Ancylobacter polymorphus: one gene and its partner. The protein of the gene in region 2 interacts with the protein of the main gene of each other region in a pairwise test. Links are inferred from orthologs where the notes say so. Each region holds a gene or a part of one and is shown on either strand. Other genes may lie near its edges. The genes, in order: ptsN and K9D25_RS17080.

What was found.
Region 1: the proteins of K9D25_RS17080 (region 2) and ptsN interact in binary tests that used the Escherichia coli proteins (3 or more experiments, as listed by UniProt). The link is inferred for Ancylobacter polymorphus from one-to-one orthologs.

The regions. Positions count from the first base shown.
Region 1 is NZ_CP083239.1:307,246-310,508, reverse strand. The notes cover bases 40-2,993. They hold ptsN (PTS IIA-like nitrogen regulatory protein PtsN), read left to right. Parts: upstream 40-1,262; coding sequence 1,263-1,724; downstream 1,725-2,993. Other genes in these bases: K9D25_RS01360 (NAD(P)-dependent alcohol dehydrogenase), read right to left, coding at 2,233-2,993; K9D25_RS01365 (helix-turn-helix domain-containing protein), read left to right, coding at 1,829-2,152; hpf (ribosome hibernation-promoting factor, HPF/YfiA family), read left to right, coding at 566-1,171; rpoN (RNA polymerase factor sigma-54), read left to right, coding at 40-371. Outside these bases: more of rpoN, read left to right, coding at 1-39; more of K9D25_RS01360, read right to left, coding at 2,994-3,263. UniProt on the Escherichia coli protein: Seems to have a role in regulating nitrogen assimilation.
Region 2 is NZ_CP083239.1:3,575,611-3,579,237, reverse strand. Bases 157-3,474 are described here. They hold K9D25_RS17080 (sensor histidine kinase), read right to left. Parts: upstream 3,081-3,474; coding sequence 357-3,080; downstream 157-356. Other genes in these bases: kdpC (potassium-transporting ATPase subunit KdpC), read right to left, coding at 3,098-3,474; K9D25_RS17085 (response regulator), read right to left, coding at 157-360. Outside these bases: more of K9D25_RS17085, read right to left, coding at 1-156; more of kdpC, read right to left, coding at 3,475-3,627. UniProt on the Escherichia coli protein: Member of the two-component regulatory system KdpD/KdpE involved in the regulation of the kdp operon. KdpD may function as a membrane-associated protein kinase that phosphorylates KdpE in response to environmental signals.

The DNA of each region.
Region 1 (3,263 bases), 3.3 Mb from region 2 along the record:
GCCCGCTGAACCTGCGCATGGTGGCCGATGCCATCGGCATGCACGAATCCACGGTCTCGCGCGTCACCTCTAACAAATACATGGCGACGCCGCGCGGAATCTTCGAGATGAAGTATTTCTTCTCGTCGTCTATTTCATCTTCCGACGGTGGCGAGGCGCATTCCGCGGAATCGGTGCGCTTCCGCATCAAGCAGATGATCGAGGCGGAGAGCCCGGACGACGTGCTTTCCGACGACACGCTGGTGCAGCGCCTGCGCGAGGCGGGGATCGACATCGCCCGCCGTACGGTGGCAAAATACCGTGAAGCCATGCGCATTCCCTCGTCCGTCCAGCGCCGGCGCGAGAAACAGGCGGCGGCGGCCGGAGGCTGACGAGGGCGCTCTCGAGGCGTGCAGGACGGCTTCACACAAGCTTCACACACGCTGTCCACCGCTTCTCGTTGACACTTTCCTTTCCGGCTCATACCTCTTAGTGGCACCGGCCGGGCATGTTAGGGAGTTCGGGCAGGGCGAGGGGCGAATTCGCGAACGCTTCCCGACCCGCCCCAGCAGAAGGACGAGTCACGATGCCGCTGCGGGTTTCAGGAAAAAATCTCGACGTGGGCGAGGCTCTCAGGCAGCGCGTTTCCGATCGCGTCGCCGGGGCGATGGACAAGTACTTCGACGGTGGCTGGTCCGGCCACGTCACGGTCGCCCGCGAGGGCTCCGGCTATCGCGCGGATTGCGCGCTGCATCTCGACAGCGGGACAGTGCTGCAGGCCCATGCCGATGCGCAGGACCCCTATGCCAGCGCCGACGCCGCCGTGGAGCGGATCGAGACGCGGCTCCGCCGCTACAAGAGCCGGGTCAAGCGCCGCGCCGCCAATGGCGAGAATGCCGCCGAGCCCGCCGCTGCCGGCGAGACCGTGCCGCTCACCGTGTTCTCCGCCCCCGACCATGAGGACGCCGAGCCGACGGAAGGCTGGTGCCCGACCGTGGTGGCCGAGGCGACCGCGACGCTGCCGCGTCTCTCGGTGAGCAACGCGGTTCTCGAACTCGACTTCACCGGCGCCACCGCCCTGGTGTTCCGCCATGCCGGTCACGGCCGTATCAACGTCGTCTACCGGCGCGGGGACGGGCATGTCGGCTGGGTGGACCCGCCGGCCAGCGCCCAGGCGGAAGACGTCCATTGATCCCCCGACCTCATGGGAAGCGCGCGGCCGCTGCGGCGGTTCGCGCGCTTCGTCTCGCCCCGACCCGGATCGCCACGCCGCGGATCGTTTCATGGCTCTGATCGACATTCTGTCACCGTCCGCGGTGTTTCCGACCCTCAAGGTTGGCAGCAAGAAACAGGCCCTGCAGGAGCTTTCCGCCCATGCGGCGACGCTGCTGAAGCGGGACGAGCGCGAGATTTTCGAGACGCTGAACCAGCGCGAGCGCCTCGGCTCCACCGGCGTCGGCAATGGCATCGCCATTCCGCACGGCAAGCTGGCGAAGATGGACCGGCTGTTCGGCATGTTCGCGCGGCTGGAGCGGCCGATTGACTTCGAATCGCTCGATGGCGAGCCGGTCGACCTCATCTTCCTGCTGCTGGCACCGGAATCGGCGGGCGCCGATCATCTCAAGGCGCTGGCGCGGGTGGCGCGGCTGCTGCGCGACCCCGAGGTGGCGCGCAAGCTACGCCAGTGCCGCGACGCGCAGGCGATCCACGCCCTGCTCACCGGTGCCCCAGCCGACGCGGTGTGACACCGCTCCCGAGGCGCCCGGGCGGTGCCGCCTGAGGCGGGTGACATCGACGCCCGCCGCCCTATCTCGTCAGGGTCAGACCCCGTTCGTTCAGGAGGCCCGCCATGCCCGAAACCCTTCCCGCCAACCTCGCCCTTTCCGCCGGCCAGTGCCGGGCGGCGCGCGCCCTTCTGGGCTGGAGCGCCGCGGAACTGGCGCAAAAGGCGCGGGTGACGGCGGAGTGGCTGGAGCGGTTCGAGCGCGGGGGCGAGGCGGTCGACGATTTCGACCCCTCGGAAGCCGAGCGCGTGTTGCGCGCCTTGGAAGAGGGGGGCGTGGAACTTCTCGCCCCCGGCCAGGCCAGCAGCGGCGGTGGCGCGGGCCTGCGCATCCGCCAGCAGGGCGGCTATATCCCCGCCAATCGGCTCAGTTCCGCCAATGATGGCTGACGCCGCCGCGCGTCGTCCCGGACGGCTCTGAAGGCCGTTCCGGGAGCGTTCGCAGTGCGCCGCAGGGACGGTGGAGACCGTTACGGCGTAATAGCCACTTTCAGCACGCCGTCGCGCTGATGCGAGAACAGGTCGTAGGCGGCCTCGATATCGTCCAGCTTGAAGCGATGCGTGACCAGCGGTTTCAGGTCCACCCGGCCGGAGGCGATCACGTCGATCAGCCGGCGCATGCGCTCCTTGCCGCCGGGGCAGAGCGTGGTGACGATCTTGTTGTCACCGAGGCCGGCGGAGAAGGCGCCGAGCGGGATCTTGAGATCGGTGGAATAGACGCCGAGCGAAGAGAGCGTCCCGCCGGGGCGCAGCACTTTCAGCGCGCTTTCGAATGTGTGCTGGGTGCCCAGCGCCTCGATGGCGACATCGACCCCGCGCCCGTCGGTCAGCGCCAGAATCTGCTCGACCACGTCGCCCTGCTTGAAGTCCACCACGTCGCTGCAGCCGAGCTGCCGGGCGATGGCGAGGCGCTCCGGCACGGTGTCGACGCCGATGATGCGGGTGGCGCCCTTCAGCTTGGCGCCGGCGACGGCGCACAGGCCGATGGGGCCGAGCGCGAACACCGCGACGATGTCGCCGATCTGCACCGCGCCGCTTTCCGCGCCGGAGAAGCCCGTGGACATGATGTCCGGGCACATCAGCACTTCTTCGTCGGTCAGCGCGTCCGGCACCGGGGCGAGATTGGCGAGGGCATCGGGCACCAGCACATATTCCGCCTGGGTACCGTCGATGGTGTTGCCGAATTTCCAGCCGCCCATGGGCTTGAAGCCGTGCTTCATGCCGGGGCCGTCCTGCGAGCCGCAGCCGCACAGGCAGGCATAGGAATGGCCTGAGGGGGTGATGGCGCCGGCAATGACGCGCTGGCCTTCGCTGTAGCCGGTCACGGCCGAGCCGAGCTTCTCGATCACGCCCACCGGCTCATGGCCGATGGTGAGGCCCTTGGCGACGGGATACTCGCCCTTGAGGATGTGCACATCGGTGCCGCAGATGGTGGTGGTGGTGACGCGCACCAGCGCGTCAAGCGGCCCGACATCGGGAATCGGCTTCTCGTCGAGAACGA
Region 2 (3,627 bases):
CCGCAGCCGCGCCAGCACTTCGCCGACGGAGAAGGGCTTGGTGACATAATCGTCCGCCCCGGCGTCGAGCGCGGCGATCTTCTCGGTCTCCTGATCGCGCACCGACAGCACCAGAATCGGCACGCGCGACCATTCGCGTATGGCGGCGATCACCGCCTTGCCGTCCATATCAGGCAGGCCAAGATCGAGCACCACGCAATCGGGCGCCGAGGTGGCGGCGAGTTCGATGCCCTGCCGCCCGCGCTCGGCCTCGGTGATGTCATAGCCGCCACTGCCGAGCGCGATGCGCAGGAAGCGGCGGATCGGCGCGTCGTCTTCCACCACGAGGATGCGGGCAGGGGGCGTGTCGGGCTCGGTCATGTGCCGTCGTCAGTGGGCGCCGTGGCGAGGGGCAGGCGCAGCACGATGGTCGTGCCGCGTCCGTTCGGCCCGGGCAGCGCGCGGGCCGTGCCGCCGTGAGCCTCCACCAGACCGCGCACAATGGCAAGGCCGAGCCCGGTGCCGGCCGGGCGCCCGTCGCCCTCGGTGACGCGGTGGAACAGGTCGAACACCTTCTCCCGCTCGCTGTCGGGAATGCCGGGGCCTTCATCGCTGATCGCGACCAGCGCCTCCGACCCTTCGGCATGGGCCGACACGGTGATGGCGGTGCCGGGCGGGGCGTATTTGGCGGCGTTCTCGATCACATTGGTCAGCGCCTGGCCGATCAGCACCGGGTCGACATCCAGCATGGGCAGATCGCGCGGCAGGGCGATGCCGAGCTGATGGCCGGCCAGCGACCGGGCGAGGTCGGTGCGCACCCGGCCGACGATTTCCGCCAGTTCCACCGGCGCGCGGCGGGGCGTGAGCGCGCCATGGCCGAGGCGCGTCATGTCCAGCAGGTTCTGCACATAACGGTCGAGCCGGCGCGCCTCGTCGAGCGCGGTGCCGGCGAGCTCCCGCCGGTCGGCGCGGGAAAGCCCGTCCGGGTCCTCGGCCAGCGCCGAGACCGTGCCGATGACGGTGGCGAGCGGGGTGCGCAGATCATGGCTCACCGAGTTGAGCAGCGCCCCGCGCAACCTTTCGCTCTCGCCGGAGACACGGGCATCCGCCAGTTCCTCGGCGAGCCGCACCCGTTCCACCGCGACGGCGACCTGGTCCTCCACCGCCAGCAGCAGACGGCGGGTCTCAGGATCGAGGCTGCGGCTGCGGTCCTTGAAGCGCACGCCGATGACGCCGAGCGTCTTCTCCCCCGCCGCCAGCGGCACGAACAGCCATTCGCTCATCGGCAGGGTGGCGGTGCCGGAACCGGCGGGCTCGTTGCGCTCGAAGGCCCAGCGCGCCGCGCCTTCCGCGCGCGGGTCCAGTTCCTCGATGGAGGGATGGCCCTGCACCTGTTCCAGCGCGCCGGAAGGGGCGGGCATGAGGATGAGCGAGCGGCAGTCCAGCGTCGCGGCGATGTGGTAGGCGCCGGCCCACAGCACATCGTCGGCATTGCCAGCGGAGGCGATCTTGCGGGCGAAGTCGTACAGCGTCTCGGTGCGCCGCTGCGCCACCCGCAGCCCTTCCACCTGCGCCTTCAGCCGTCCCGCCAGCGAGCCGGTGAAGACGGCGCCGACCAGGAAGACGAGGATGGAGACGATATCCTCGGGGTTGTTCACCGCCAGCGTGTAATAGGGCTCGGTGTAGAGCAGATTATAGGCGAGCGAGCCGAGCAGCGTCGCCAGCATGGAGGGGCCGAGGCCGAAATTGGCGCCCACCACCAGCACGGCGGTGAGATAGATCGCGGAAATGGCGCCGCCGGGGATCGCGTCCCAGGCGCCGACCGGCCAGGCGACCGCGCTGGCCACAGCCGTCGCCGCCACCGCCGCCGCATAGCCGCGCCAGTCGGGGTCGAGCCTCGGCCAGGCGAAGCCGCCGCGCCGTGCCGGCGGCTTCGGGTCGCTGACGATGGTCACCTCGAAATCCGTCGCCGCGTCGAGCAGCCGCTCGGCCACCGGCTCGCGCAGCAGCCGCGCCAGCCGTCGCCAGCCGGCGCCATGGGTGCGCGGCCGGCCGATGACGACGCGCGAGACGTTGCGGCTGCGGGCGAAGCGGAGCAGCTCGGCTACCGCGTCGGATTCGGCGTGAAGGGTGACGGTCTCCGCCCCCAGCGTCTCGGCGAGGCGCAGCGCGTCCAGCGTGGCGGCGCGCGCGTCCGCCGGCAGCGTCTCATGGCGCGGGGTGAGGACGGTGGCGACGATCCAGGGCAGGCGCGCGCGGTCCGCCATGCGGCGCCCCGCCCGTACCAATGCCTTGGCCACCGGCGCCTCATTGACGCAGACCAGCAGCCGCTCCTGCGTTGGCCACGGGCCCTTGACGGCGTTTGCCCGCATATAGGCGAGCATTTCCGCGTCCACCCGGCTCGCGGCGGTGCGCAAGGCGAGTTCGCGCAGGGCGGTGAGGTTGCCGCGCGAGAAGAAGTTCTCCAGCGCCCGCCCCACCTGCTGCGGGACATAGACCTTGCCGTCCTTCAGCCGCTTGATCAGCTCGTCCGGCGGCAGGTCGATCAGCTCGATTCCATCGGCACGCTGCAGCACATGGTCGGGCACGGTCTCGGAGACGCGCACCCCGGTGATGCGCGAGACGATGTCGTTGAGGCTCTCCATGTGCTGGATGTTGAGCGTCGTCGTCACGTCGATGCCGGCGTCGAGCACTTCCAGCACATCCTGCCAGCGCTTGGGATGGCGCGAGCCGGGGGCGTTGCTGTGGGCGAGCTCGTCGATGAGGGCGAGGCCGGGGCGGCGGGTGAGCAGGGCGTCAAGGTCGAGCTCGCTGAGGCTTTGGCCGCGATACTCGACGACGCGGCGCGGCAACTGCTCCAGCGTGCGCAGCAGGGCGGCGGTTTCCGCCCTGCCATGGGTCTCCACCAGCGCGACCACCACATCGACGCCCGCCAGCTGGCGGGCGCGCGCTTCCTCCAGCATGGCGAAGGTCTTGCCGACGCCGGGGGAGGCGCCGAGGAAGATTTTCAAGCGCCCCGGCGCGCCCCGCCCGCGCGCCTCTATCCGGGCTTCGTCGAGAAAGGCTTCGGGGGCGGGGCGTTCCTCGGCTTGGGTGGGCATCGCAGCACGCAGATCCGTTAGCGCTTCAGATCGTCGAGGGCGAGGTTCAGCGCCAGAACATTGACGCGCGGCTCGCCGAGAACGCCGAAGCTGCGGCCAAGGATAGAGCGGTTGACCAGCGCGCGCACCTCGTCTTCCGGCAGGCCGCGCGCCTTGGCGACGCGGGCGACCTGCAGCGCCGCCGCAGCCGGCGAGATGTCGGGATCGAGGCCCGAGGCCGAGGCGGTGACGAGATCGGCCGGCACCGGCCCGCCGCCGAGCGCGGCGACCCGCGCCTTCACCGCCTCGGCGAGGACGGCCGAGCTCGGGCCGAGGTTTGAGCCGGTGGAGCTCGCCGCATTATAGGGGGCCTCCACGCTTTTCGCCGGGTCCGCCGGATCGGCACCTGTCGTGGCGGAGGGGCGGCCGTGGAAATAGCGCTCCGAGGTGAAGGACTGGCCGATGAGCGTGGAGCCGACCACGCGGCCACCGACCGTGACCGGCGAGCCATTGGCGGCCGTGGGGAAGGCCAGCTGGGCGAAGCCGGTGACGGCGAGTGGATAGGCGA